Regions from separate parts of the Pectobacterium punjabense genome, predicted to be linked through region 1. Evidence: riboswitches for the same ligand, from Rfam matches in the RefSeq annotation. Region 1 holds a riboswitch; each other region holds the start of a gene.
The links. Region 1 has a riboswitch for thiamine pyrophosphate ahead of thiC (phosphomethylpyrimidine synthase ThiC). Riboswitches for the same ligand answer to the same signal wherever they lie in the genome.
Positions count from the first base shown of each region.

Region 2: another riboswitch for thiamine pyrophosphate. It lies ahead of thiM (hydroxyethylthiazole kinase); the one in region 1 lies ahead of thiC (phosphomethylpyrimidine synthase ThiC).
Region 3: another riboswitch for thiamine pyrophosphate. It lies ahead of thiB (thiamine ABC transporter substrate binding subunit); the one in region 1 lies ahead of thiC (phosphomethylpyrimidine synthase ThiC).

Region 1 covers NZ_CP038498.1:279,427-289,602, forward strand. Annotated here, with positions in the region: gene E2566_RS01265 (aminotransferase-like domain-containing protein) at 1-613, shown strand, start outside; gene thiH (2-iminoacetate synthase ThiH) at 893-2,014, opposite strand; gene E2566_RS01275 (thiazole synthase) at 2,011-2,811, opposite strand; gene thiS (sulfur carrier protein ThiS) at 2,813-3,013, opposite strand; gene E2566_RS01285 (HesA/MoeB/ThiF family protein) at 3,010-3,789, opposite strand; gene thiE (thiamine phosphate synthase) at 3,791-4,432, opposite strand; gene thiC (phosphomethylpyrimidine synthase ThiC) at 4,429-6,384, opposite strand; TPP riboswitch at 6,504-6,657, opposite strand; gene rsd (sigma D regulator) at 6,780-7,241, opposite strand; gene nudC (NAD(+) diphosphatase) at 7,350-8,132, shown strand; gene hemE (uroporphyrinogen decarboxylase) at 8,249-9,313, shown strand; gene nfi (deoxyribonuclease V) at 9,329-10,018, shown strand; gene E2566_RS01320 (YjaG family protein) at 10,096-10,176, shown strand, end outside.
Region 2 covers NZ_CP038498.1:3,350,145-3,360,320, forward strand. Annotated here, with positions in the region: gene E2566_RS15225 (Vat family streptogramin A O-acetyltransferase) at 1-30, shown strand, start outside; gene E2566_RS15230 (GNAT family N-acetyltransferase) at 85-636, shown strand; gene E2566_RS15235 (glutathione S-transferase family protein) at 886-1,845, shown strand; gene trhP (prephenate-dependent tRNA uridine(34) hydroxylase TrhP) at 2,042-3,403, shown strand; gene yegS (lipid kinase YegS) at 4,030-4,929, shown strand; gene psiE (phosphate-starvation-inducible protein PsiE) at 4,958-5,365, opposite strand; gene thiD (bifunctional hydroxymethylpyrimidine kinase/phosphomethylpyrimidine kinase) at 5,574-6,377, opposite strand; gene thiM (hydroxyethylthiazole kinase) at 6,374-7,168, opposite strand; TPP riboswitch at 7,205-7,301, opposite strand; gene ahr (NADPH-dependent aldehyde reductase Ahr) at 7,449-8,468, shown strand; gene E2566_RS15270 (GGDEF domain-containing protein) at 8,621-9,544, shown strand; gene adhP (alcohol dehydrogenase AdhP) at 9,778-10,176, shown strand, end outside.
Region 3 covers NZ_CP038498.1:3,996,735-4,006,910, forward strand. Annotated here, with positions in the region: gene E2566_RS18130 (methyl-accepting chemotaxis protein) at 1-916, opposite strand, end outside; partial or broken gene E2566_RS21915 (hypothetical protein) at 1,481-1,707, shown strand; gene E2566_RS18140 (helix-turn-helix transcriptional regulator) at 1,736-2,296, shown strand; gene sgrT (glucose uptake inhibitor SgrT) at 2,482-2,646, opposite strand; gene sgrR (HTH-type transcriptional regulator SgrR) at 2,737-4,395, shown strand; TPP riboswitch at 4,433-4,529, shown strand; gene thiB (thiamine ABC transporter substrate binding subunit) at 4,609-5,592, shown strand; gene thiP (thiamine/thiamine pyrophosphate ABC transporter permease ThiP) at 5,568-7,175, shown strand; gene thiQ (thiamine ABC transporter ATP-binding protein ThiQ) at 7,162-7,866, shown strand; gene E2566_RS18170 (family 43 glycosylhydrolase) at 7,877-9,499, opposite strand; gene E2566_RS22055 (ilvB operon leader peptide IvbL) at 9,787-9,894, shown strand; gene ilvB (acetolactate synthase large subunit) at 10,005-10,176, shown strand, end outside.

The DNA of each region.
Region 1 (10,176 bases):
CGCCATTATTGAAGATGATGCCTATGGTGAATTGGCCTATGAATATCCGCGTCCCCGCGCCATAAAGTCGTTTGATGAAGATGGACGCGTATTGTTGTGCAGCTCATTTTCAAAGAATCTGGCACCCGGTTTGCGCGTGGGTTGGATCGCCCCGGGGCGCTATCTGGAGCGGGTGATTCATACAAAGTACATCAGCACGGGATCGACGGTGGTACAGCCTCAGCTTGCCGTGGCAGAATTTATTCGTCAGGGACACTATCAGCCTCACTTACGTCGGATGCGCGCCCAATACAAAGCTAATCTGAGTACGTTTACCTGCTGGGTGCGCGAGTATTTTCCGTCCAATATTTGTGTTAGTCGTCCGCAGGGAGGATTCCTGATGTGGATTGAGCTGCCTGAATATTTTGATTCACTCAAGCTCAGCCGTGAGGTCAGAAAAGCGGGCATACAGATCGCCGCCGGTTCGCTATTTTCCGCTTCAGGGAAATACCGCAATTGTATTCGACTTAATTATGCCAATCGCTTTACGGAAGAGATGAGGGAAGGGCTGCGCATTGTGGGTAGTGAAATCGCGAAGATGATGCACACTTTTCCTGACCAGAACGTAACCTGATTATTGTTAAGGAAGGGCCGATACGGGTAAGGATAAGCCCCGTATCGGCGGGTTGATGTGCAGAACCGATAAGTGGCAAACGGCTCCGGTCAACAGGCTTAGTAATAACGCTCAGGCTTGCCAACGACGCTACTGTATTCTTTACCGAAAGCCGTGACGATAGGCCGGATTTCATGTTGCGAAGCGCGATCCTGAGAATGTTGCCTTCCATGTAATTCTCATTTCGGCCTGCGAACCGCCTCCCAAATCATACGTATCGCTGTCTTATCTGTTCAGTAACTATCTGCCCAAATAACCGTCCCAGTCTTTCCAGACCGGCTGGAGGCCTGCGCGTACGATGGCCTGCGCGACGTCTTCAGGACGCCGTGAATCATGCGGCGAGAACTGTTCCAGTTCGGGGTGATTGTCGGCGTAGCCACCCGGCTGGGTTTTGGAAAATGCGCTGACATTGTTAATCGCAATGGGAATCGCATGGTCGCGAAAGAAAGGGGACTCGCGCGTGGAAAGCGATAACTCAATATCCGGTGACAGTAATCGAAATGCACAAATCACCTGCATGAGCTGTGCTTCATCCATTAACGACGCTGGTTCAATGCCGCCTGCACAAGGGCGCAGGCGAGGGAATGAGATAGAGTAACGGCTCTGCCAATAGCTCTGCTGTAAGTGCAGCAGGTGTTCCGCCACCATGTAGCAGTCGGTGCGCCAGCTATTGGACAGACCGATTAAGGCACCTAGCCCGATCTTGTCGATCCCTGCACGGCCCAGTCGATCCGGTGTGGCAAGCCGCCAGTGGAAATCCTGCTTTTGTCCTTTTAGATGGTGCAACTGGTAGGTCGCCGGATGATAGGTTTCCTGATAGACCATCACACCATCCAGCCCCAGCGTTTTCAACTCGGCGTACTCCTCCTGCGACAGTGGTTGGACTTCGATCATCAACGAACTGAAGAGTGGCCGAATCAGTGGAAAGACGCGACGAAAATAATCCACCCCCACCTTGCGTTGGTGTTCGCCGGTCACGAGCAGCAGGTGCTCAAATCCGAGTTCCTTGATAGCGGCGCATTCACGTAAGATTTCTGCCTCATCCAGCGTTTTACGCTTGATGTGGTTGCTCATCGAAAAGCCGCAGTAGGTGCAGTCGTTAGAACACAGGTTGGACAGGTACAGCGGGACGTAGAAACTCACCGTATTGCCGAAACGCTGTCGGGTGAGCTGCTGCGCCCGCTGGGCTAGCGGTTCCAGATAGGCGCTGGCGGCCGGTGAAAGGAGCGCCATAAAATCGTCACGCGTCAGGTGTGGGGCAGTGAGCGCCCGTTCAACATCCTGTGCGGTTTTGCCGTTGATGCGTAGCGTCAGGTCATCCCAGTCGAGCTGTTCCCAGACGGTTTGAAAGTCGATGCTCATTTTGCCGCACCTTCCGCTTGCCGATCTTCCATTTGTCGATGTAGAAAACCGGTGAGCGGGCTGGTGGCGCTGGCGACGAACTGCTTACTTCCCAGACCGGCCTGACGCGCAAGGCCACCAGCATCGACTGCTAACCGGAAGGCGCGCGCCATCGCCACAGGGTCGCGGGCAACGGCAATTGCTGTATTGACCAGCACGCCATCGGCTCCCATTTCCAGGGCGTCGGCTGCCTGGCTTGGGGCACCAATCCCTGCATCGACAATCACTGGAACACGCGCCTGTTCGATGATGATGCGAAGAAAATCACGTGTTTGCAGCCCCTGATTGGAGCCAATCGGCGCGCCGAGAGGCATCACTGCTGCGCAGCCGACCTCTTCCAGACGCTTGCACAGTACCGGATCGGCCCCACAGTAGGGCAGCACCGTGAACCCTTCTTTGACCAACTGTTCCGCAGCCTTCAGCGTTTCGATGGGATCAGGCAGCAGATATTTCACATCGGGGTGAATTTCCAGCTTCAGCCAGCGGGTGCCTAGCGCTTCACGCGCCAGTCGGGCAGCAAAAATAGCTTCGTCAGCGGTTTTGGCGCCCGACGTATTTGGCAGCAGCTTAATACCGAGCTGGCGTAGCGGGGCGAGAATAGCGTCGTTTCCGCCGTTTAGGTCAACGCGTTTCATCGCCATGGTAACTAACTGGGAGCCGGAAGCCTCAAGTGCCGCCAGCATCAGTTCTGGCGTGGCGAATTTCCCGGTTCCGGTCAGCAGTCGTGAAGTGAATATCGTATCGGCAATGTGCAGCATGTCATCCTCCCGCGATGGCTTGAAAAAGCAAAATATCATCACCGTCCTGCACCTGATGCTGTGACCAGGTAGCATGCGGGATAATGGTCTGATTGATAGCCAGCGCCGTGCCGGGCTGGAGCCGGTTTATCTGGTTCAGCAGCGCCTCAACCGTGATGGCCTCTGGGAATTCAAAGGGCTCATCATTCAGCGTGATTCTCATGCTGCCCCCCCGCATACCGGGCAATGAGGCGCACGTGTGAGTTGGAGCGTGTTCCAGCTCTGCTGTTTGCCATTGAACATTCTCAGCTTGCCATCCAGCGCAGACGGCATACCAGCCAGCAGCTTTATCGCTTCCAGCGCCTGAAGCGTGCCAATTACGCCGACCACCGGCCCCAGCACGCCTGCGGTACGGCAGTTGCGCTGTGGTTCGGTTGTATCGGGATACAGGCAGGCGTAGCAGCCAGCGTGATAAGGCGGCGTGAAGACCGCGAGCTGACCGCTGAAACCGACGGCGCTACCGCTGATCAGCGGTTTGCCAGCATCCACGCAGGCGACGTTAACCGCATGGCGGGTTGTCATGTTGTCGCTGCAATCCAGCACTAAATCGACGCGGCTAACGGCGCTGTGTAACGCCTCACCGCTGAGCCTTTCGGTAATCGCAATCGCTTCTGAATGTGAATTTAACGCCTGTAGCTGACGTTGTGCCAACACCGCTTTGGGTTTGTCGGTATCGCTGGTGCGATACAGAATCTGGCGTTGCAGGTTGCTGATGTGCAGTGCGTCATCGTCGGCAAGCAGCAGCGTGCCAATCCCTGCGGCCGCCAGATAGAGCGACGCGGGAGCACCCAGCCCACCTAGACCCACCAGCAGAACGCGGGCGGCTTTGAGCTTCTCCTGACCGTCTGGGCCAATATCTTCCAGCATCAACTGACGGCTGTAGCGCATGAACTCGCTATCGCTCAGTCCGGCAGACGTTGGATGGGGATGCGTTACCATGTTATGCCTCCCGTCCTTCAATCATCCTCAGCAGCGTTGCGGTTGCTTGCCGCCAGTCTGCTGCCTGCGTAATGGCGCTGACGACGGCAATACTGCCGACGCCCGTTTTCAGCACCGCAGGTACTTTGTCGATGCTGATGCCGCCAATCGCCACGGTGGGAAAACGGCCTTGCAGATCGGCGATGTGTCGGCTCAGTTCGGCCAGCCCCTGCGGTGCCGATGGCATGTCTTTGGTTTGCGTAGGGAAAATATGCCCCAGCGCGATGTAGGACGGGTTGATCGCCACCGCACGTGCCAGTTCACGATCGTCGTGTGTGGAGACGCCTAAGCGCAGGCCTGCTTGTTTAATCGCGACCAGATCGGCGGTATCCAGATCTTCCTGGCCCAGATGTACGCCGTACGCTTGATGTTTTACGGCCAATTTCCAATAGTCGTTGATGAAGAGCTGCGCCTGATAGTGCCGACCCAATGCGATCGCTTGGATCACATCGGCTTCGGCCTGTTCATCAGACCGATCTTTGATTCTTAGCTGGATCGTTTTCACCCCTACACTGAGCAGGCGTTCAATCCATTCCACGCTATCGACAACGGGATAGAGCCCCAGCCGCTGTGCTGTTGGGGCAAAAGGCGTTGAGTCCGTCATTGGTTTTCCTCGGCTGGCAGGCTGGTGGCGCTGTGATAAAGCTCGCTGCCGCGAGAACGGAATTCCTGTGACATCTGCGCCATGCCAACTTCAATCGGTTTGGCTTCTGCTTCCTGTTTCGCGGCGTAATCGCGCACTTCCTGTGAGATTTTCATCGAGCAGAATTTGGGGCCGCACATGGAACAGAAGTGGGCGACTTTGCCAGATTCCTGCGGCAGTGTTTCATCGTGGTAGGCGCGTGCCGTTTGCGGATCGAGAGCCAGATTGAACTGATCTTCCCAGCGGAATTCGAAGCGCGCTTTCGACATAGCGTTGTCACGGATCTGCGCACCGGGATGACCTTTCGCCAGATCGGCGGCGTGGGCGGCGATCTTGTAGGTAATCAGCCCTTGTTTGACGTCTTCTTTGTTCGGCAAGCCAAGATGCTCTTTCGGCGTCACGTAGCAGAGCATCGCGCAGCCGAACCAGCCGATCATGGCGGCACCGATGCCGGAGGTGAAGTGATCGTAGCCTGGTGCGATATCGGTGGTTAATGGGCCGAGCGTATAGAACGGTGCTTCATGGCAGTGCTCCAGCTCTTCGGTCATGTTGCGGCGGATCATCTGCATCGGAACGTGGCCGGGGCCTTCGATCATCACCTGTACGTCATATTCCCAAGCAATCTTAGTCAGCTCGCCTAACGTATGCAGCTCGGCAAATTGCGCCTCGTCGTTGGCATCTTGAATGGAGCCGGGGCGTAAGCCGTCACCCAGTGACAGCGCGACGTCATAAGCGGCACAAATTTCACAGATTTCACGGAAGTGCTCGTACAGGAAGCTCTCTTTGTGATGTGACAGGCACCACTTCGCCATAATAGAACCGCCGCGTGAGACGATGCCGGTCAGGCGTTTGGCTGTCATCGGAACGTAGCGCAGCAGGACACCCGCGTGGATGGTGAAATAGTCCACGCCCTGTTCCGCCTGTTCCAGCAGCGTATCGCGGAACATTTCCCAGTTCAGGTTTTCCGCCACGCCGTTCACTTTTTCCAGCGCCTGGTAGATCGGTACGGTTCCGATGGGGACGGGGCTGTTGCGCAGAATCCACTCGCGGGTTTCGTGAATATAGCGGCCGGTTGAGAGATCCATCACCGTATCTGCGCCCCAACGGGTAGACCAGACCAGCTTTTCCACCTCTTCTTCGATGGAGGAGGTCACGGCGGAGTTGCCGATATTGGCGTTAACCTTCACCAGAAAATTGCGACCGATAATCATTGGCTCTGACTCGGGGTGGTTGATGTTGGAAGGAATAATGGCGCGACCGGCGGCCACTTCCTGACGGACAAATTCCGGCGTGATGTTCTCCGGCAGGAGAGCGCCAAAACTTTGCCCCGGATGCTGCTGGCGCAGTACGTCGGTGCGAATGCGTTCGCGTCCCATATTTTCGCGAATGGCGATAAATTCCATTTCCGGGGTAATGATCCCCTGTCGCGCATAGTGGAGTTGGGTGACGCGTTTACCTGCTTTGGCACGCAGCGGTCGTGGCAAATGCTCAAAACGCAGATGATCCAGACCGGCATCCGCTAGGCGCTGCTGGGTGAAATCGGAGCTGACGCCAGATAGCGCCTCGGTGTCGTGACGTTCTGCAATCCAGCTGGCGCGCAGCTTCGCTAGCCCAACGCGGACATCGGGTTGCGCAGCGGGATCGCCATAAGGCCCTGACGTATCGTAAACCGGGATCGGCTCATTGGGCTCGTATTGGGGATTGTCTTTGCTGCCGCCGAGTCGCGTCGGGCTGAGCTGAATTTCACGCATCGGTACGGCGATGTCGTCGCGCGAGCCTGCAAGGTAAATGCGTTTGGAATTGGGAAAGGCGGTTCCCTGTAAGGTTTCAATAAACTGTTGGGCGGCGGCGCGTTGTTCACGGCGGCCTGATTTGGACAGCATTGGTTCTGTAGACAAGGGTTCTGTAGACATAGCAAGTTCCTGTAAGACGTAAAGGGAAGATTGCTTGTCTGGAGCCGGAGGGAGTAATAATGATATCGAGTTTTAGCGTGGGTATGTGCAAATACGCAGCCTTGGGCTCAATCTCAATGAGGTGCATTACTCTTGTTCCCTTCGCAGGTATTAACCCGATCAGGTTCCGCGGATCCCGAATTAACGGTCTCAGCCTGTGCGCTCATAGGTTTCGTAAAACGATTGATTTCGTAAAACAAAACACGAGCACGCTAGGCACTCCGACAAGATTTGCCCGTCTGTTAAACGGGTCAATAAAACCCCTACACTGTATGACGGCAAAACGCGGATGTCAAAGCGTGCCGCTTTTGCCTGTACAGCGCGTGGTGATGTTCTTAAATAACGTCAAATGACGGTTAGTTGTCGTAAACCTGCCTGATCATGTTGTCTTCTAACGTAAAACGCTCTTCTAATGCTTCACCGACGCTGGAAAGTGCCTGCTGGAATTCGATGCAGTTATCATGGTCGATGGCGGCTGCCAGATGGCTATCGTAAAACGTCATGATTTGCTGCGTATTGTTTTGCAGGGCGAGGTCGAGCTGGGTGGAAAGCGCCAATACTTGTTCGCTGTGGGTCGCTGCTTCATGCAGCATTTTTTCGTATAAATGAAAGTGGCCAGTAGAAAGATAGTCCACCAGATTCTGGCAAAAATTATCCAATGCCTCTTCATCCAAAAGAGAAAGCGCTTCCTTGTTCGGCTTGATGCCGACCAGATGATAGTAAGCCACCAGAAGCTGCTTACGCGCTTGTAGCCATTGGTCGATTAACGCATTATTGCCACCAACGTATTCAGTCAGACTTTGTAGCTGGTTTAGCATTGTTGACTCCGTGAACGGTAAGAAATAACTGAAATCCCAGTTATAAAACTTATGTAATCACTCTGAATGTAAAATGCCAGTGAAGTGGCAGTGGAGCAATAAAAAGATATGGAACAGACGCTAAAAGGTGATGAAACCGGCTGGTGGATAGTTAGCGATGCGATACAAATCTGGCTACCCCAAGGAGAATTACCGCGCGGAACGGCGACGGCGTGGTCGTTGCAGGGGAAAGTGGCTCGTCAAATCGGTGAATGGCAAGGGCAGCCTGCCTGGCTGGTTTGCCAAGGGCGGGATACGGGCATGGCATCCGTTCGCCAACTGCTCGATCAAGACGCGGGCTTATTCCAACTGGCGGGGCGAGGCGTACAGCTGGCTGAATTCTATCGCTCCCATCGCTTTTGTGGTTACTGCGGCCATGAAATGGTGCGGAGCAAGACGGAACTGGCGTGCTTATGTCACCACTGCAAGGAACGTTATTATCCGCAGATCGCGCCCTGCATCATCGTCGCAATTCGGCGTGGCAAGGAGATTTTGCTGGCGCAGCACAACCGACATCGTGGAAACATGTATACCGTGCTGGCGGGGTTTGTGGAAGTGGGCGAAACGCTGGAACAGACTGTCGTACGTGAGGTAATGGAAGAAAGCCACATTCAGATAAAAAACCTGCGTTACGTGAGTTCTCAGCCTTGGCCATTCCCTCATTCGCTGATGATGGCGTTTACAGCGGATTATGCGGGTGGAGAAATCAAGCACGATCCGAAAGAGTTGCGTGACGCGGGCTGGTTCCGCTATGACCAACTTCCGCAGTTGCCTCCGCTGGGCACCGTGGCGCGTCGACTTATCGAAGATACGGTGGTGTTGTGCCGTGCTTATCACGAGAACGAAGGCTGACGTGGTACTATTTGCGCTATTAATGTATTGGTTTCATAACACGTTCGTTTTATAACGCATCCGCTTCATCACATCTATCTGGTGTAGAACCGCCGTGAGGCCGAAAGGAAGAGAACATGACCGACCTGAAAAACGATCGCTATTTGCGGGCGTTATTGCGCCAACCTGTTGATGTCACCCCAGTGTGGATGATGCGTCAGGCGGGGCGTTATCTACCAGAATATAAGGCAACGCGTGCGCAGGCGGGTGATTTTATGTCACTGTGCAAAAATGCAGAGCTGGCGTGTGAAGTCACGTTACAACCTTTACGGCGCTATGCGCTGGATGCGGCGATCCTGTTCTCCGATATCCTGACTATCCCTGATGCGATGGGCTTAGGACTTTATTTTGAAGCCGGGGAAGGCCCACGCTTCCACTCTCCCATCACCTCTCATGCCGATGTCGTTAAACTGCCTGTTCCCGATCCAGAACAGGAACTCGGTTATGTGATGAACGCGGTGCGAACGATCCGTAAAAATCTCGCCGGTGCAGTGCCGCTTATCGGTTTCTCGGGCAGCCCGTGGACGCTGGCGACCTATATGGTGGAAGGCGGTAGCAGCAAAGCGTTTACCGTCATCAAGAAAATGATGTTTGCTGAGCCTAAAACGCTACACCTGTTGCTGGATAAGCTGGCGGATAGCGTCATTCTTTATCTCAACGCGCAAATTCGTGCTGGTGCGCAGGCCGTGATGGTATTCGATACCTGGGGTGGCGCGCTGAGCGGGCGCGACTACAAAGAGTTCTCCCTGCGTTACATGCATAAGATTGTTGATGGTTTACTGCGTGAGAATGAAGGTCGCCGTGTGCCAGTGACGCTCTTCACCAAGGGCGGAGGGCAGTGGCTAGAGGCGATGGCTGAAACAGGTTGTGATGCGCTGGGGCTGGACTGGACGAGTGACATTGCTGATGCACGCCGTCGTGTAGGCGATAAAGTCGCGCTACAGGGAAATATGGACCCCTCAATGTTATATGCCGATCCGGCACGGATCGAACAGGAAGTGGCATCGATCCTCTCTGGGTTTGGACAAGGTAACGGACATGTTTTCAATCTGGGCCATGGTATCCATCAAGACGTGCCGCCAGAGCATGCGGGCGTTTTTGTTGAGGCGGTACATCGGTTATCTCGCCCTTATCACGCATGATTCACGGGAGGTGGTGTGATTGATACACAAAAGTTGCGGGCTGAACAGTTGGCTCGCGCTTCTGATGTGATTCGGCACGACGATTTACCTTTTGAGCAGCCCGCGTTTATCGCGGGTGCGGATGTTGGTTTTGAGCAAGAAGGTTCGGTAACTCGCGCCGCCATTGCGGTAATGCGTTATCCTTCGTTGGAGCTGGTAGAATATAAGATTGCGCGTATCAGTACGACGATGCCCTATATCCCCGGTTTTCTTTCGTTTCGTGAATGCCCAGGGCTGCTTGCCGCGTGGGCGTTGCTTGAACAGAAACCGGATCTGCTGTTTGTTGATGGGCATGGGATTTCCCACCCGCGTCGTCTCGGCGTTGCCAGCCATTTTGGCCTGCTTGTTGACGTTCCCACGATTGGCGTAGCGAAAAGTCGGCTTTGTGGCCGGTTTGAGCCGCTGGCGGAGGGCGTCGGTAGCCAACAGCCGTTACTGGATAAGGGCGAGCAAATTGGTTGGGTATGGCGCAGCAAAGCGCGCTGTAATCCACTGTTTGTGGCAACAGGGCATCGGGTCAGTCAGGATAGTGCATTGCACTGGGTACAATGTTGTATGCGCGGCTACCGTTTACCGGAGCCGACCCGTTGGGCTGATGCTGTCGCATCGAATCGTCCCGCATTTGTGCGTTGGCAGCGGCTGCAAGCGGCTAGCGTATTGTCGTAAAACTTTAGGAATTCAGGCATAGGGCGTCACTGTGATTTCAGGTACACTGCCGTCCGTCGCCGTTAATGAGCATAAAAATGTTACGTAACCCCATTCATTTACGTCTGGAAAAGCTGGCGAGCTGGCAACATGTCACTTTCATGGCATGTCTTTGTGAA
Region 2 (10,176 bases), 1.7 Mb from region 1:
GCACTGCAAGCCAGCCATCAGTCAGAATAACCGCCTTTCATTGCCCACCAATCCATTTCCCACGAAGAAGAGGCTTTCACGATAATGACTGCGCTATTTTCCGAAACCACCAAAATCGAAACACCTCGCCTACTGCTACGCCCGCTCTATCGTGATGATGCACCCGCACTGTTCGCTTTTATGTCCGATCCGGTCGTGATGCGTTTCTGGAATCACCCGCCCTGGCAGCACATCGAGCAGGCGCATGACGCGATTGACGAATACTGGAGCGCGCTGTGCGCCGGGCAATACATGAAGCTGGGTCTGGAAGCCAAAGCAAGCGGCGAACTGATCGGCACCTGCGTGCTGTTCAATCTTGAGATTGGCTCTAAACGCGCAGAGATTGGCTACTGCCTGGCAGCAAGCGCACAAGGAAAAGGCTATATGGCGGAGGCGCTCTCTGCCCTGCGGGATTTTGCCTTTGAAACGGCGGGTCTAAGCCGATTGGAGGCCGAAATCGATCCCCGCAATGTGGCTTCAGCCAAATCGCTGGAACGACTGGGATTCACGCAAGAAGGGTTATTAAGGCAGCGTTGGATCGTAGACGGCGAAGTGTCTGATTCTGCGCTCTACGGCTTGCTGGCGGCAGAACGTTAATCGCCATTTTCCTATGCCAGTCAAAAATACTGTCCGACTTAATGAAAATTTTGTCATTTTTTCTTTTCCCACGGCTGTTACCATTTCAAGCCTACAATAATGACAGGTATCCATCCGCATCCTATGCGGGTACAGGTCACCTGCAACACCATTGATTTTTTAACGCCATTGATTTTGAAAACAACGGTTCTTCCAAGCCATTGTTCTTCAAAAAAATGGGGCTTAAAAACAATAGACAGGGGAAAATGTATGTCAGGTTTAGTTGATGGCAAATGGGTTAACGGCGATGTCGCGGCAGAAGAGATCAAAAATGGCGCGTTCCACCGTGAAGAGACCAAATTTCGGCAAACCGAGCTGGTGCCAGAGGCTGGGCGTTACCAGCTTTTTGTTTCTTATCTCTGCCCGTGGGCATCGCGCACGCTGATTTTCCGCAAGCTGAAAGGGCTGGAGAACATCATTTCGCTCTCAGTTGCCAACCCACGTATCGCCGATAACGGCTGGGAATTTGCAACGCCGCAGGATGCTGGCGAGCACGCGGGGGAAATTCACTATCTGCACCAGTTGTACACCGCCAGCGTGCCCGACTATACCGGAAAGGTGTCGGTGCCTGTGCTGTGGGATCGGGTAGAAGGCCGTATCGTTAACAACGAATCGGCGGATATCATCCGTATGCTGAACAGCGAATTTAACGATCTGACAGGCAACCACCTCGATTTTTACCCGTCTGAACTGCGCGGTGAGATCGACCATTGGAACGAAACCGTGTACCACAACGTCAATAACGGCGTATATAAAACCGGGTTTGCTAAAACGCAGGAACACTATAACGATGCGGTCACCACACTCTTCGCCACGCTGGACGAGCTGGACGATCATTTAGGCAGCCATCGTTACATGTTGGGCGATACGCTGACCGAAGCCGACTGGCGTCTGTTTGTGACGCTGATACGTTTTGACGTGGCCTACCACGGCGCGTTCAAATGTAATCTGAAACGCATTGCCGACTATCCGCACTTATCAAATTACCTGCGCGAACTGTATCAGTGGCCGGGCATTGCGGAGACGGTCAATATCGACCATATCAAAGCAGGTTATTACGGTATTGCCTGGCTGAACCCGACACAGATTGTGCCGGTTGGCCCACAGGTTGATTTATACCAGCCACACAACCGCGACACCCTCGGCACATCCCGTATCGCCACGCGTTAATACGGTGAGATCTGGCCTGCTCGGTTTACGGCAGGCCATTCTTTATTTAGGTCAAAAAAAATTGATTTACGTCAAACAATAGGCCCACGTTTCGTGTGTCGTCTACTGCAATTTCCCCCTATTAGCGCTAGAATCCTCCGCCTTTACTGCTCCCGCCGCGGAGCAGCCTGACTTGTGATCAGAATCGAGAGATACCATGTTTAAACCGGAACTGCTTTCTCCGGCCGGTACGCTGAAAAATATGCGCTACGCCTTTGCCTATGGCGCGGACGCGATTTATGCCGGTCAACCTCGCTATAGCCTGCGCGTACGCAATAACGAATTCAACCATCAGACGCTGGCGCAAGCCATTAACGAAGCGCATGAACTGGGCAAAAAATTCTACGTGGTCGTTAACATCGCACCGCACAACGCCAAGCTGAAAACCTTCCTGCGTGACCTGCAACCCGTAATCGAAATGGGGCCGGACGCGCTGATCATGTCCGATCCGGGCTTGATTATGCTGGTGCGCGAAAACTTCCCACAGATCGACATTCACCTTTCCGTTCAGGCCAACGCGGTCAACTGGGCGACGGTGAAATTCTGGCAGCAGATGGGGCTGACTCGCGTGATTCTGTCCCGCGAACTGTCGCTGGAAGAGATTGCGGAAATTCGTCAGAACGTCCCGGACATGGAACTGGAGATCTTCGTTCACGGTGCGCTGTGCATGGCCTACTCTGGCCGCTGCCTGCTGTCCGGCTACATCAACAAACGCGACCCAAATCAGGGAACCTGCACCAACGCCTGCCGCTGGGAATATAAGGTTCAGGAAGGTAAAGAGGACGAGGTCGGGAACATCGTCCATCAGCACGAACCAATCGCGGTGAAAAACGTTGAGCCCGCGCTGGGCATCGGCGAACCGACCGACAAAGTCTTTATGCTGGAAGAAAATCTGCGTCCCGGCGAGTACATGAGCGCATTTGAAGACGAGCACGGCACCTACATCATGAACTCCCGCGATCTGCGTGCGATCCAACACGTTGAGCGCTTGACGCAAATGCAGGTTCATTCGCTGAAAATCGAAGGCCGCACCAAGTCATTCTATTATTGCGCTCGTACCGCACAGGTGTATCGCCGCGCCATCGACGATGCTGTCGCGGGCAAGCCATTCGACCCAACATTGCTGGAAACGCTGGAAGGTTTGGCGCATCGTGGCTATACCGAAGGTTTCCTGCGCCGCCACGTGCATGAAGATTACCAGAACTACGACTACGGCTATTCCGTTTCCGATCGTCAGCAGTTTGTCGGCGAATTCACTGGCGTTCGCCGTGATGGGCTGGCAGAAGTCGAAGTGAAGAACAAATTTTCCTGCGGCGACAGCGTGGAGATGATGACGCCAAACGGCAATATTCAATTCACCATCGAATCGATGCAGAATGCCAAAGGCCAACCGACCGAGGTTGCGCCGGGTAACGGCCATATCGTTTATCTGCCGGTGCCGGATGATGTCTCGCTAGACTACGCCCTATTGCTACGCAATCTGCCGGGCACTACCACGCGTAACCCTAACGCGGAATAAATCAGTCATATCGCCGGATGTCCTGACCATCCGGCGATGCCCTCTCAAGGCAGCGCGTTCTCACGGAATGTCCTCCATCATCACCGCTCCTCTGCCACAAATAAGTACGCTAATAGCCTGAGGGTATCGTTACAAAGCTCAGGGTTTTTAACGAATATTAGAAACAGATCACATCAATTCGCTGGTCTTGTGGTTAGTATTGCGTCGCTGAGAAAACATAGAACGAAAAATAAGCGTAGTGATACTACTAGGAACCACCTCCTTGGCCAGCTCAATCTCCCTTGAGCTGGCTTTTCTTTTTCTTCCGCCCACGTATTTCCCCACCGCACATATACCCTAAATAATTCGAGTTTCAGGCAGGCGGCAAGAGAAGGCATCCCGATGAGCTTACTCAGGTAAGTGATTCGGGTGACAAATCTGCCGGGAGCAGATTTGAACGCTGCTTGCAGCGGCCCTTTAGGGCGAGGCCCACGACGGGCCGAGTATTTAAGTGCTGCCAACGCACATGCAACTTGAAGTATGACGGGTATATTCACCGACTCTTCTGATATCTGCCTACCAATTTAGTGTCTATGATTAACTGCAACGTTTCTGTATTAACAACATCGCAGCCAGAGAAAGACGACATGGAAAAAAATCCAATCACCCTGCTGATTTTGAATGGGAAAAGTGCGGGTAATGAAGAACTTCGCGAAGCCATCGGTGAGCTACGCAAAGACGGCTATACGCTGCATGTCCGCGTGACCTGGGAATACGGTGATGCGAAGCGTTACGTGGAAGAGGCGATCCAGCTCAACGCGGATAATGTGATCGCTGCCGGAGGCGATGGCACCGTCAATGAAGTCGCTGCGGCATTGGCCGTACAGCCGGAAGCGGTGCGTCCGTGTCTCGGGATTGTACCGTTAGGCACGGCCAACGATTTCGCCACCAGTTGTCAAATTCCGATGGAGATGCACAATGCGGTGACGCTGGCGATAAAAGGCCGTGCTACTGCGATTGATATCGCCAAAGTGAACGACACGCACTATTTCATCAACATGGCGACGGGCGGGTTCGCGACGCGCATTACCACGGAAACACCAGCCAAAATGAAAGCGGCACTGGGGAGCGCTTCTTACGTGCTACACGCGCTCTTTCGTATGGACATGCTGCAAGCCGAACGCTGTGAAATTCGCGGGCCGGATTTTCACTGGGAAGGCGATACGCTGGTTATCGCGGTGGGGAATGGCCGTCAGGCTGGCGGCGGACAGGAACTTTGCCCGGAAGCGCTGATTAACGATGGGTTGTTGGAACTGAGCGTACTATCGGCAACCGAGTTACTGCCCAATATGCTTCAGGCCTGGTTTACTGGCAGCGAAAACCAGAACATGATTTCCGCTACCCTACCCTGGCTGGAGATCACCGCGCCAGACGATATGACATTTAATCTGGACGGCGAGCCGCTCACCGCCAAACGATTCCGCATTGAGGTGCTTCCCGCAGCGATTCACTGTCGGCTACCGCCTCAGTGTTCGCTGCTGGAATAGCGGCGCGTTTTAACTATTTCTGTTTCTATTATTCCCGCTTCAGGCGATTACTGTTTGCCAGATACAGCGTCACAACCAGCAGCAGGATCGCCGCGGAATAGACCAGCGTATCCGACGGGCTTTTGTGATCGACAATAATCAGGCGAATGATGGCGGTGATGCCGATGTAGATAAAATAGCGCAGTGGGAAGTGATAGCCGGACTGGAAATACTTCACGATCAGCGCAATAAACTCAAAATAAAGGAAATAGATCACGATGCCTTCTATCAGCTGATAGGAGGAATCTTTCTCGTTGGAGATCAACAGCACCTTCGCCAGATGAAACGTTTCCTTGACTAAAAAAATCACCAGAATAGTCGCCAGCGCCAGCAGGCCGATATTGAGTATCGTCTGAAGCGCCTTGGCAGCCATTGCACTGCGAGCAGAACCTGCCATATGTTATCCCCACATCCTATTTCACATTAACACCAAGATTTCACAGCAAAGTAACCGGACGTTCACTCACTGTCTATGCCGAAGACGCTTAATTTACTTTGAAATTACTGGCAAATGTGTCACGCAAAGTACAAGTCAATTTACTTATACCCGCCATATTTCAGGCGGCAGGAAGCCGGCAGTGTGAAGGATTGAGGGCATATAATATTTACCACCAGCGGTGGAAGTGATGAACGGGTCCGATACCGTGCCCAACCTCCAGCGTGTCGGCCTGCTGTAGCGCCTGCTGTAAATAGTCCTTAGCTACCTTAACCGTCTCACCCCAGCTAGCGTAACGTGGCCGCAGCGCCGCCAGCGCGGCAGACAGCGTGCAGCCGGTGCCATGCGTATGACGCGTATTCACACGCGGGGAGCTAAAACGCTGCGGATCGGCCTGTCGGCTGAACAACCAGTCCGGGCTTTCCGCTTCACTGAGGTGCCCGCCTTTCATCAACACTGCCTGACAGCCCATCGCCAGCAGCGCTTCCCCCTGTTCTCGCATTTCCCGCTCGCTGGCGGCAGGCGACGTATTCAGCAGCGCGGCGGCCTCCGGCAGGTTGGGCGTAATCAGGGAAACCAGCGGCAGCAGCTCACGGCGGATCGACTCCACTGCTTCAGGCGCGAGCAGCGGGTCACCACTTTTCGCCAGCATCACGGTATCTAACACCACAAAAGGAACCGCGTAATGACGCAGACGCTCGGCAACCGTTTCGACAATATCGGCCTGCGCCAGCATCCCAATCTTGGCGCTGTCGATACGCACATCGCTCAACACGGAATCCAGCTGCGCCGCGACAAAATCCGGTTCAATCCGGTAGACGGACTGTACGCCGCGCGTATTTTGCGCCACCAGCGCGGTAATGACCGACGTGCCATAAGCACCCAAGGCTGAAAACGCTTTTAAATCCGCCTGAATCCCCGCCCCACCGCTCGGATCGGTACCCGCAATCGTCAACGCATTGATACGTTTCATGCCAGATCCTCCGCACGTAGGGTATAGAGCCGATCGAGGAAATTAGGGATAAAACTGCCTGTACCTTGTGATGCTGAAGCTGCCTGCTGCCCCGCTAACGCCATGACATAACACGCTGCCGCCACGTGGGATAAACGGTCACCGTCTAAGGAGCAGAAACCCGCAACCACCGCCGACAGCACACAGCCTGTACCGACTACACGTGTCATCATGCTATCGCCGCCGATTACCGCAATATCGCGTTCACCGTCCGTGACATAATCCACCGCGCCGGTCACCGCGACAATCGTCCCAACCTGCCGCGCCAGCTCACGCGCAGCGGGTAGCGCTGCAAGGGAATCATCGGCACTATCCACGCCCCGCCCCTGCGCGGCTACCCCAGAAAGTGCCATGATTTCAGACGCATTGCCGCGAATCGCCGCCGGTTTCCATGTCAGCAATTCCCGGCAAAATTCGGTACGGAAGGTCAAACCGCCTACAGCAACCGGATCGAGCACCCACGGCGTACCCGCCTGATGTGCGCTGCTTACCGCCGCCCGCATCGCCTCAGCGCGCGCGCGTTCCAGCGTTCCGACATTAATCAGTAACGCATCGGCCACCGCGCTGAACTGCGCGGCTTCATCGGGATCGACCACCATCGCAGGCGATGCGTTCAGCGCTAGCAGCACGTTAGCAGTAAAAGATTGCACCACGTCGTTGGTTAAACAGTGCACCAGCGGTGAAGCAGAACGAAATTGGGTCAGTGATGTTGCTGCCTGAGCGGCAGAAAAGTCGGCGGGTTGTGTATTCATAAGTCTCCCAACCGGCGTGGAAGAAGGCGGCAACCGGTGGGCATACCGTGACTTCCCTACGCTGGCATTATCCAGATCAGGTGGTACGGGTATTTCTCAGCCTTCACAAAGAAGGGCACCCCGAGTCATTTACTACGCCTCGCAGCATAAGTAAGTGATGCCAGCAAAGCAAGCCCGTCCCGCCCGACACAAAATGAAAAACCACAGGCACGTTGTGACATAGAGAAAAACGCCATAACCCTTTAGACTGATTAATCAAACCCGTACTGAGGAGATTGTGATGACGATAATCAAGAGTTATGCCGCACCGGAAGCAGGCGCAGCGCTGGAGTTGTATGAGTTTGATGCGGGTGAACTGCATGCGGAAGACGTCGAAGTCGTGGTTGATTACTGCGGCGTGTGCCATTCCGACCTGTCGATGATCGATAACGAATGGGGCATGTCGAGCTATCCGCTGGTTGCCGGGCATGAAGTGATTGGCCGTGTGCACGCATTGGGTGATGCGGCGAAGAACAAAGGATTAAAGATTGGCCAGCGCGTCGGTATTGGCTGGACAGCACGCAGCTGTGGGCATTGCGATGCCTGTATCAGCGGTAGCCAAACCAACTGCCAGCAAGGCAGCGTGCCGACGATTCTGAATAAAGGCGGTTTTGCCGATAAGATCCGAGCAAACTGGCAGTGGGCAATCCCGCTTCCTGATTCCATTGATATCGAATCTGCGGGTCCGTTACTGTGCGGCGGTATCACCGTCTTCAAACCGCTGTTAATGCACCATGTCACTGCGACCAGCCGCGTTGGCGTGATCGGTATCGGCGGTCTGGGACATATCGCGATTAAGCTCCTACACGCGATGGGTTGCGAAGTCACAGCGTTCAGCTCTAATCCGTCCAAAGAGCAGGAAGTCTTGGCGATGGGTGCCGATAAGGTCGTCAACAGCCGCGATCCACAGGCGCTGACCGCGCTGGCAGGCCAGTTCGATCTCATCATCAACACCGTAAGCGTCGATCTGGAATGGCAACCTTACTTCAACGCGCTCGCCTATAACGGGAAGTTCCATACCGTCGGCGCGGTAATGAAGCCATTTAGCGTTCCGGCCTTTACGCTTATCGCAGGCGATCGCAGCGTTTCTGGTTCTTCTACCGGTTCGCCACATGAGCTACGTTCTCTGATGAAGCTCGCCGCGCGTGCCAGCGTGAAGCCACAGACGGAACTGTTCCCAATGTCGAAAATCAACGATGCTATCCAGCACGTGCGTGACGGAAAAGCCCGTTATCGCGTCGTACTGAAAGCCGATTTTTAATCGGTAAAGACGCCTGAGCGATCGGGCGTCTGCTTTTTACACATTGGTCAGATTAACGTCATTCTCTGGAACACACCGCCGGCACCACGCGACTGAATGTATTCAATAGGTTTCATGATAGGATTGGAAGGTGATGCAAGAGGAGATCCGCAATGCCTTTTAAAGAGTATGACCACGACTTCATTGATAGAAATAAGAAGGCTTCCTCGTCAGTAAGGGTCGCCCTTTTATTGTCTGCGTTAATCATTATATTTAATCTCCTGTTCTTCAAGCACCGCGATTTTCAGGAGCAGTTGCACAATAATCCGGGGTCTTATACCGATTCGATCGCGTTGGTTTTTCTTTTTTTTATCTTATCGTGTACCAGTAAAATCTCACTGAACCATACTTCAGCCTTATCCATCCGGCTCGGGCTACATGTCTGGATATGCTCAGCCACGTTTGACTTCATGGATGAGTTTATCTATCAACCCAAACTAGTTGGGTACTATGTTGAGGATATGCTGAGAATTATTGGTATGTTTGGCGTCGGATTCGGTGTCTATACCCTGATACAGCAAATCAACAATAAGTATGTCGAAGCCAGAATACAGTCATTCAGCGATGAACTCACGCAGCTCCCTAATCGCCGGTTTTTTATTAACGAATTAAAAAAACTCGAAGCGAAAACACCCTATTTATTTATCATCGACATCGATAATTTCAAAGTCATCAATGACAAATATGGGCATACGAAAGGCGATGAAATATTAAGTAAATTCGGCCATATTCTTTCTCGTTTCGATAACAGTGAAGTCGTCGCAACTCGAATTGGTGGCGAAGAATTCGCGATTATTCTTTATGCAGGAACACAGGATCGGGCAGAGAAGCTGGCGAGAGAAGTATTAAAAAATGCCAACAAAATCATTATTAAAAATATGCATTACCTTTCTGTCAGCATTGGGGCAGGTAAAAAACAGCCGCAGGAGCCCACAGAACACTTTATGAAACGCGTAGATGTTGCACTTTATCAAGCCAAAAATACCGGCAAAGGCAAAGTGGAATGGGCTCTGGAACCGCAAGAAAAAAAACCGTAATCCAACGCAGCCTCATCCGATCACACGGCCGCACGGACGCGCCTCTCTCTAACTCATCATAAAAACTACTGTAAACAACATTCCCGCCATAGAAAACCATCGACTAAATAACTCATCATTTTGTAACAAAATTAAACGCTTCCTGATTAGTTAACTCGCCGACCTGCGTATACTCTTTTATAGGTAGAACCAAATACATTACCTCCACAACACATTCAGTAAAAGGAAGACTAATGAAAGCAGCTATCGTTACGAAGGATCATTCCGTTGAGATTCAGGACAAAAAACTACGTCCCCTCCAACACGGAGAGGCTCTGCTAAAAATGGAATGCTGTGGCGTGTGCCACACCGATTTGCACGTCAAAGACGGTGATTTTGGCGATGTGACTGGCATCACGCTCGGTCATGAAGGTATCGGTATTGTTAAAGAAGTCGGTCCAGGCGTGACATCACTGAAGCCCGGCGATCGCGCTAGCGTAGCCTGGTTCTATCAAGGCTGTGGCCACTGCGAATATTGTAATAGCGGTAACGAAACGCTCTGTCGCACGGTGAAAAATGCAGGTTATTCCGTTGATGGCGGCATGGCGGAAGAATGCATCGTCGTTGCTGATTACGCAGTCAAAGTGCCGGAT
Region 3 (10,176 bases), 1.1 Mb from region 1:
CGATTTTCGTCGAACTACTATGGATCGACTCCGCACTATCACGCACCGATCCAACCGTTTCGGAGAGTGAATCCTGCATTTGCTGGATATTTCCCCCCAAAATGCCGATTTCATTTCTTCCCACATCCACGCTCGTGCGCGTCAAATCCCCCTGCGCGATAGCCTGTATGCGCGACACCCAATACTGCACTGGATTAATAATGACCCGACGAATTAATAAGAACGTCATACCAGTTAGCACAATGGCAAGAATAAACGCCCCTGTCATCAGCGTATATCCCAACGTTGAATGTCTTTCGGCCGTCACATTAATATTTTTTGCCATCTCAACCCGATAAAGATAAGACGCTTTCAGCGGTACGTCATACTCATCGTCCAGCTTAGACAGGGTTGTCGACTCAAACGCATTGAGTTCGTCAACATTGCCCCGTTTCGCGATATCAAACATGGGCTTGATACCCCGCTCAACATAATCGCTATAACGCGCTTTCAATTCATTATCACGTGCTTGTTCAACGTCAGCGCGAACCGCTCTATTTTGATATCCGTTAAACATTTGTTGCGACATCATCAGCCGTTCTTCGGCGGCTTTCATACTGGCGTTGTAATTGTTCGTAAGGCCATTATGTAAGTGGTTCACGGCATGCAACAGATTCATACGTGCCGCACGCATATGATTCGCGCTATCAACTAACTCCATCCGGACGTTCAATTCCAGCGTTGATTCATTTAATGACAATTCCGCTTGCTTCAAAAAATAGGACGACGTCGCCACAGCCAGAGCGAAGAGCAATAAAACACCAGAAAAAACAACAACAAAGAGAGGCGTCAGCTTAATGTTATGTACCCCAGGGGTGGACTGCCAGGATTCTGGCTTTTCGTAAAGCGCTATTGACTGATACGGTACATCGCTCATTTTTACATCCGTCGAGTTATTCAGAAGGTTGCTGTGAAGTAAATTTCAGGTAAGCAAGAAAAAATAAAACGCCACTACATGTTACATATTAATTAAAGATTGTGATAATCTGCGTTAAATGCAAGAAAAAAAATAGTAACCCATGAAAAATAATTTTATCAATAAGATCACCATCACGAAAAAACGTCATTTTAACGATAATTTCTTCAATTAAAAATCATTCATAACATGAACTATTACATAGAGTTAGTGAATAATCCGAATTAAGACTTTTGCGTTACAGCATCTTATTAGTATAGAAACACATTCATAGAATTGTTTAATTTTAATGACAATAGATTTCACCCTAACATTCAATATTGGGTATTAAACGTTACGTTAGTAATATCTGAATACGGTTCTCTGAAATGTATTCTTCCTCTTCCTTTCAACCTGCTTTTGCGAAGCCACACGCAGGCTCGCCACGCCATTCAATAGCCAGTGAAATAAGCGGGTATATTTCATTCTTGATCAACACCAATGTTGACACTCGTCAACAAACAAACATACCATGACCGTATATAGATGAAAAAACACCCAAACAAGCATATTCAGGCAGCCATTGAATATGCATTAGCGCAGGGCTGGCGTTTTATCCCAGCAACGGGCATGCATTTGGCAGGCTTATCTGCGGCACGCCGGACCACAGCACTCATATGATGAGCATTTGGTCCACGCCATCAATCCCGGAAAATCATGCAAAGCAGATCCGCCGTAACGTCGATAACTGCCTGACAATACTGAAAAAATAAAAGATATATACGGCTTACCGAGGAATTTATGACAACGTATCACTTTTCTCTCACGCTAGCGGGCGTTTGCGCAGATACGGCTGGGCTGGAAGATGCACTTTTTGCCAGCGGCTGCGACGACGCGTTGATCTGCTTCTATGGCAGCGCCGTCTATCTCGAATTTGATCGAGAAAGCCCCCGTTTTTCTACCGCGGTCATCAGCGCTATTCATGACATCGAGTCAGCAGGTATCCAGGCCAGAGTCCACTCCGTTGATGCAGTCTGGGTTGGGATCAGTGATATCGCAGCCTTGTCTACGATGTCGCGTCAGGCGATTGCGCTTCTCAAAGATGGAAAACGTGGCGCAGGCGATTTCCCCTCCCCAGTCCAACGTTTACGCGGCACATCACCGCTGTGGGAGTGGAGCGATGTCGCAGACTGGCTGGCCAAACAAAAAAAAATCCCACAATCGTTAGCCGACAACGCTCGGGAGCTTGCCACGATTAATCTGGCCTTACAGATACGAAATGCCCGCCAACAGGATGAATTAGCACGCTATTGTGCACTGCTCAGCGAAGGTAAGCCATTACGTGAACAAGTCATTACGTGAACCGCGCCGCTGATGCCACTTCGTCACGCAAGCTCTCCGCAATAGCCAAAAAATGACGCGACGATCCGTAGTAGGGTGGCAGGTAAACGCCATAAAAAAAGCCAGCGAGAAAACTCGCTGGCTGGTGAAACATCACCATTACTCAGAATACATTGTTTTACTCAGAATACGTTTCCTCACACCACCTAGAGCCAATGACGATACTCTTCATCAGACATTTCGTTTAGGTGCCACTGCGTCGCCTGCTGCAATAAGGCAACGCGCTGCTGGGTAGACATCCATCGCAACCACTTCGCTTTACACGTCGATAGATAGGTTCGATAGAACTGGGACAAACGGGAAATTGTCATGATCCACCTCCTCTCTTTCCTTGCTAGAAAGTATCGACGTAATATAGGGAAAGATAAATTGATGACTTTAGTGTAGGGAGTTCCTCTTTTATGTCTTCCCCTCGATTGCAACAACAGTTCATCCGCCTGTGGCAACACTTTCAGGGGCAAACCACCGATACCACGCTGCAAGAGCTAACCGGGGTGTTGAACTGCTCACGCCGCCACATCCGTTCGTTATTGAACGCAATGCAACAAGAAGGCTGGCTCATCTGGCAGGCAGAGGCCGGGCGAGGAAAACGTTCACAGCTCTCCTTTGTCTATACCGGATTAGCGCTACAGCAACAGCGTGCCGAAGATTTACTGGAACAGGATCGTATTGAGCAGTTGGTGCAGTTGGTGGGTGACAAAGAAGCGGTGCGCCAGATGCTACTCGCCCACCTTGGGCGAAGTTTCCGGCAAGGGAAGCATATTCTGCGCATCCTCTATTACCGCCCGTTACGCAATTTATTACCCAGTTCAGCACTACGACGCTCAGAAATGCACATTGCGAGGCAAATATTCAGCGGACTGACCAATATAAATGAGGAAAATGGGGAACTGAAACCCGATCTAGCTCATCACTGGCAGAGCCTATCTCCTCTGCACTGGCGCTTTTATCTGCGTCCAGCCATCCGCTTCCATCACGGTCGTGAACTCACGATGGATGACATCACCCTATCGTTATCGCGCCTCGCGCCGCTTCCGCTCTTCTCACATATCGAAGCCGTGACCTCACCGATGCCGTTTGTGATTGATATCCGCTTACGCAGCCCAGATAAGTGGTTGCCGTGGCTTTTGGCCAGCGTGCATGCCATGATCCTGCCGCAAGAGTGGCAAACACTGCCGAATTTCGCCCAACACCCGATTGGCACCGGCCCTTACGCCGTGGTGCGCAATAACAGCAGCCAATTGAAGATCCGCGCTTTCGATGACTATTTTGGCTATCGAGCGCTGATTGATGAGGTCAACATCTGGGTCTTGCCGGACGAACCGGAGGAAATGCCCGTCTCCGTCCAATTCCAGTCAGACAATTCTCGTCACGAACAGTTGGAAAGCCGGATGGAAGAAGGCGGTTATTTCCTGTTGTTCGACAAACGTTCACCGCTGAACAAGCGCCCAGAGGCTCAGCAATGGCTCAGGCAGGTATTTAATCCTATTTCGCTGCTCAACCACGCCAATATCAGCAACCAACGCGATTGGTCGCCAGCCTATAGCCTGCTGCCGCGCTGGCATCACCATCACCCTGACACGCCACAGTCGATGCCAAAAGGGCTGACCGACGTCACGCTCACGTTCTATCAGGAGCACCCAGAGTACCGGATATTAAGCGAGATTATGCGCACGCTGCTGGCGCAACAGGGTGTCACTCTACATGTTCAGACCATCAGCTACGAAGATTGGTATCAGGGCAATGCCGAAAGCGATATCTGGTTTGGTAGCCTGAATTGTTATCTGCCGCTCGAATTCTCTCTGTTCGCCATGCTCTATGAGCTGCCGCTGGTGCAACATTGTCTGAACGACGACCTGGATACCGACGCACAACAGTGGCGTAATCACTCGCTCCCAATGGCAGAATGGAGTGAAAAACTCATCAAAAGCGGGCAACTGCATCCGTTATTGCATCACTGGCTGCAACTTCAAGGGCAGCGCAGCATGCGCGGCGTCAGAATGAATATGCTGGGCTGGTTTGATTTTAAATCCGCGTGGTTTGCGCCGCCGGAACGCTGAGAGCCTTTCACTGCCGGACTTAACCCTTTACAATGAGCCGTTCTCAACGGGGTGCGGAAAATTTTTCGCTGAGAAGATACCCGTCGAACCTGATCCGGTTAATACCGGCGAAGGGATTTGAGAGTGCGGCTTATGCTGCCTCGAAGTCCTTTGCCACCCTATGATTCTCAGGAGTGCAAAGTGTTAAATCAATTCTTACACCGTTCAGCCACCGTGCTGAAAACCAGCCTACCTTGTTTGTTACTGCTCTCAGCATCCGCTTTCGCCAAGCCCGCGCTTACCGTTTATACCTATGACTCATTCGCTTCCGAATGGGGCCCGGGGCCCGTCATCAAGACCGCGTTTGAAAAAGAGTGCGCGTGCGAGCTGAATTTCGTCGCGCTGGAAGATGGTGCATCGCTGCTAAATCGCCTGCGTATGGAAGGAAAAAACAGTAAAGCGGACATCATTCTGGGGCTGGATAACAATTTGTTGCAGGCCGCAGAGCAAACCGGTCTGTTTGCGCCACACGGTCAGGACACCAGCACCGTCACGGTGCCGGGCGGTTGGAACAATAAAACGTTCGTTCCTTACGACTACGGCTATTTCGCCTTTGTGTATAACAAAGACACGCTGAAGAACCCGCCGAAAAGCCTGCATGAGCTGGTGGACAGCAACACGCCGTGGAAAGTGATCTATCAAGACCCGCGCACCAGCACACCGGGGCTGGGCCTGCTACTGTGGATGCAGAAAGTTTACGGCGACGATGCGCCGCAAGCCTGGCAGAAGCTAGCGAAAAAAACCGTTACCGTCACCAAAGGCTGGAGCGAAGCCTATGGTTTGTTCCTGAAAGGGGAAGCCGATCTGGTGTTGAGCTACACGACATCGCCGGCCTACCACATCATCGAAGAGAAGAAAGACAGCTACGCAGCGGCGACCTTTAGCGAAGGACATTATCTGCAAATTGAAATCGCCGGGCAGTTGGCTTCCAGCAAAAACCCCGAGCTGGCAAAACGCTTTATGCAGTTCATCCTGAGCCCAACCTTCCAGCAGGCTATCCCTACGACAAACTGGATGTATCCGGCGGTGAAAACCGAACTGCCTGCAGGCTTCGCAACGCTCGCCGTGCCTGAGAAAGCGATGCAGTTCAGCGCACAAGACGTTGCCGACCAAAGGACGCAGTGGATTCAGGCATGGCAACGCGCCGTCAGCCACTAATCGGCGGACGTCTGTGGCCAGGGCTACTGGCCACCACGTTGTTAATTTCCGTTGCCGTACTGGCTTTCGGCGCGCTGTGGATACAGGCACCAGAAAGCCAGTGGCGCACGCTATGGCATGACAGCTATCTCTGGCATGTCATTCGGTTTACCTTCTGGCAGGCCTTTCTCTCTGCGCTGTTTTCTACCGTTCCTGCGATTTTCCTCGCCAGAGCGCTGTACCGACGGCGCTTCCCCGGCCATCGCTGGTTGCTGCGCCTGTGCGCGATGACGCTGGTGTTGCCCGTACTGGTGGCCGTTTTTGGCCTGCTCAGCGTTTATGGCCGACAAGGCTGGCTGGCCTCTGCATTGGGCTGGTTCGACCTAAAATACACGTTTTCACCCTACGGACTGCAAGGTATTTTGCTGGCACACGTCTTCTTCAACCTGCCGCTGGCAACCCGACTGCTATTGCAATCCTTAGAAGGCATCGCCACCGAGCAGCGCCAGTTAGCCGCCAATCTGGGCATGAATAGCTGGCAACATTTCCGTCTGTTGGAGTGGCCCGCCCTGCGCAGGCAAATTTTACCCACTGGCGCGCTAATTTTTATGCTCTGCTTTGCCAGCTTTGCCACAGTTCTATCACTGGGCGGTGGCCCGCAGGCGACCACGATTGAGCTGGCTATCTATCAGGCATTGAGCTTTGATTACGATCCGGCACGCGCGGCACTGCTGGCGTTAATTCAGATGGTTTGCTGTCTCGGTTTGGTGCTGCTGAGTCAGCGGCTGGGACGAATTCTGCCTGTCGGCAGTACGCAGCAGCTTTCATGGCGCAACCCGCAAGATAGCGCCTTAAGCCGCCTCACCGATGGCCTGATGATTGGCGCGCTGTTGCTGCTGGTCATTCCCCCTTTGCTAGCCGTGGTGGTTGATGGCGTGAACCGCTCGCTGGTTACCGTGCTGCAACAGCCCGTACTCTGGCAAACGCTGTTTACTTCGCTGCGCATTGCCCTAGGCGCTGGGCTCCTGTGTCTGGTGTTAACCATGATGCTGCTCTGGAGCAGCCGCGAACTCAAGTTACGCCAGAAGCCACTCTACGGGCAGTTGATGAACCTGAGCGGGATGCTCATCCTCGCCATGCCCGGTATTGTGCTGGCAACTGGCTTTTTTCTGCTGCTGAATAACAGCATCGGGCTGCCACAATCCCCCTATGCGCTGGTCGTGTTCACGAATGCGCTGATGGCAATTCCATATGCCATTAAGGTGTTGGAAAACCCGATGTTGGACGTTGCCGAACGCTACAATCGGCTCTGTACATCGCTGGATATTCGCGGCTGGCAAAGGCTGAAGCTAATCGAACTTGCCGCCCTGAAGCAGCCGTTAGCGCAGGCGTTGGCCTTTGCCTGCGTATTGTCTATCGGCGACTTCGGCGTCATCGCACTGTTCGGCAATGAGCAGTTCCGTACGTTGCCGTTCTATCTGTATCAGCAAATTGGTTCCTATCGCAGCGCCGACGGTGCGGTCACGGCACTGTTGTTGATGCTGCTGTGCTTTATGTTATTTACCCTGATTGAGAAACTGGCAGGCCGTCATGATCGCGCTTGAGAAATTGACCTACTTCTATCAGCACTTGCCTATGCGCTTTGATTTTCACGTCAAACCGGGTGAGCGCATCGCCATCCTCGGCCCCAGCGGCGCTGGGAAAAGCACACTGCTGAATCTGATTGCCGGTTTCCTGATGGCAGACAGCGGCGAATTACGGCTTAACGGCGCTCCCCACCGCGAAACGCCCCCCGCTAAACGACCGGTTTCTATTCTATTTCAGGAAAACAACCTGTTTCCTCACCTGACGATTGGGCAGAACATCGCGCTGGGGTTGCACCCCGGTCTACGGCTCAGTACCGCACAGCGTGAAACGCTACGGCAGATCGCCGATCGGGTTGGTCTGGCAGATCTTCTGGATCGGTTACCGTCGCAGGTTTCCGGCGGGCAACGTCAGCGCGCGGCATTGGCACGCTGTCTGGTACGTCATCAACCGATTCTGCTGTTGGATGAACCGTTTTCAGCACTCGATCCGGCACTGCGTCAGGAGATGCTCGATCTGGTTGAAAGCGTATGTCAGGAGCGTCAGTTCACGCTGCTGATGGTGTCTCACAATCTGGATGATGCCATGCGGATCGCAAAACGCACGGTGCTGATCGTGGACGGGCAGATTTATTATGATGGATCGACTCAGGCGCTACAGGATGGCAGCGCCGAAGCCGCCACCATCCTGGGCATTTCACGCTCGTCTTAAGACCGGGGAATCAAGGCAAAGCCTGATAGCGCAGGTTACTGAACGTCACCTCGCCTTCGCCTGAAGCATACAGGGCAGGCCGCAGACTGAGGAAGTCATACGCGACGTTGTGATGGTAGCCAGACACTTCCATCTGCACCGGATACTTCTTCCACGGCTCCTGATCCGAGGTTCGGGTATAAAACGTCACGATATGGCGATCGTTTTTCATCCGAATTTGCACCTCATTGCCTGTGATGTGCGGCAGTTTCTTCTCCGCCCTTTCCAACCCATAGCGGTGCATGACGGTGCCATCCTGATTAAACGACAACCCGACATACAGCTTCGCGTTGTAGAACAGCAGTAAACCAGCCTGCGATCCAGGGGCAAAGTTCGCCGTGACCTCAATTTGATAGGCCTGATCGCCAGGGATCATCGTCAGCGGTGCGCTGTCTTTCGGCGACGTTCCTTTTGCCTTCAGGTGCAGCTTGCCGTCGCTGAGCGTAACCCGTTTCAGCTCTTCCGCATTGGCGCGGTAGAAATGCCAGCGGGCTGGAAATTTTTCATCGGTAAAGCTATCAGACCAGCCGATACCGTGCGGCACCGCTTCGCCCCCTGCCGGTTTGCGAATCGGTTTACCGGTATCAAAGCCAGCAGACGTAAACCAGCCATCGTCTCCCCAGATGATCGGCTCCAGCATCGCCTGCCGTCCCAGCGTCATAAAGCCATTTTCATAACCGTGATACACCATGTACCAATTTTTATCCGGTCCTTCGATCAGCGTTGCGTGGCCGCGTGACCACCACTTTTCAGAACGATCTTGCGTGCGGATAATCGGGTTATGCGGTGAGTTTTCCCACGGCCCGTTGATCGATTTCGATCGCGCGGCAATCACCATATGCCCCGTTGGTGGCCCCGCCGTGCCGCCTTCCGCCAGCACCATGTAGAAATAGTCGCCGTGGCGCAGCATCTTCGGCCCTTCCTGCGAGAAGCTTTCCACATCCCACTCTTCCGGGTACTGCCATCCCTGATAAACCACTTCCATGTCACCGACCGTCGACAGCCCGTCATCGGTTAACTGCACGCGATTGCCGCCAGACATAAAGATGTAACGTTTACCGTCCTCTCCCACCACATGACCGGGATCGCTGGCCGGATTTTTCAAGCCCGTATCCTTCGGCGGCGTCCACGGGCCGTGAATATCATCGGCAGTAATCACATACAGCGTTTTCTTTTTCGTTCCTTTGGCGTCGATAATCCGGTTTGTGGTGAAGTAGATATAATATTTGCCGTCGTGTTTCACCAAATCCGGCGCCCAGATCGCGTCAACGGGCGTCGTGATCGCCGGGCCAATCGGCTGCCAGTTAACTAAATCGCGCGAGTGCCAAATCAGCAGTCCGGGGATATCGTCAAAGGACGAGAACGTCATGTAGTAATCGGCACCATCCTTGATAATCGTGGGATCTGGATGATCGCCCGCAATAATCGGATTGAGATAACAGCCGTTGCCCAAATCCGCCTGACGCTGCTGTTCAATACCCCGTTTCCACTCATTAGCAGGGCCAGCCTGACAGGACATTGCCTGACCGATACCCATTGCCATCAGTAAGATACCGCTCAATACCCCTTTCCCTACCACTCGGGACACACCCATTTATCACCACCCACTATCCCAATGATTATTTTATAATTTATAACATTGAAACCCTGTTCCAATTGTGAAAACAGTCACGCTTCTCTGGTTTTTCGGCGAAAAATCAAGCGGTAATCACACCGTGCAATTTTCAATATACTGTGACCAATTCGACATATTCAGTTTTTATCCCTTGTAGGTATTGTGTCTTTTTGTACTGCTGTGCTTATATGAGTTGGCGAGTGAATAACTCATTCGAACACAACATTCGGCCATAAATAATTCACTAGAACATAAATAGGATTCCCGTGACGCACTACTCTTCTTCCACTTCAGCACTACTAAGCACCGCGCATGTTGACGCGGTCGTCGTCGTGCGCGTGGTGGTCGTGGTCGTCGTCGGCAGCGCGCCGTAACGGGTTCCGAATCGAAGATTCTCAAACCCCGCCGGCGCCAGCCGAGCGGGGTTTCTTGTTTCTACCCTCCCCGCTCCGACACCGCACCGGCCCTGATGAAGGATGTAAACATGCGTTATACAGGCGCTCAGTTGATTGTTCGGCTGCTCGAACAGCAGGGCATCACCACCGTAGCGGGTATTCCAGGCGGCGCAGCTCTGCCGTTATATGATGCACTGGGTCAAAGTAAGACGATTCACCACGTTCTGGCCCGCCATGAACAAGGGGCGGGATTTATGGCAC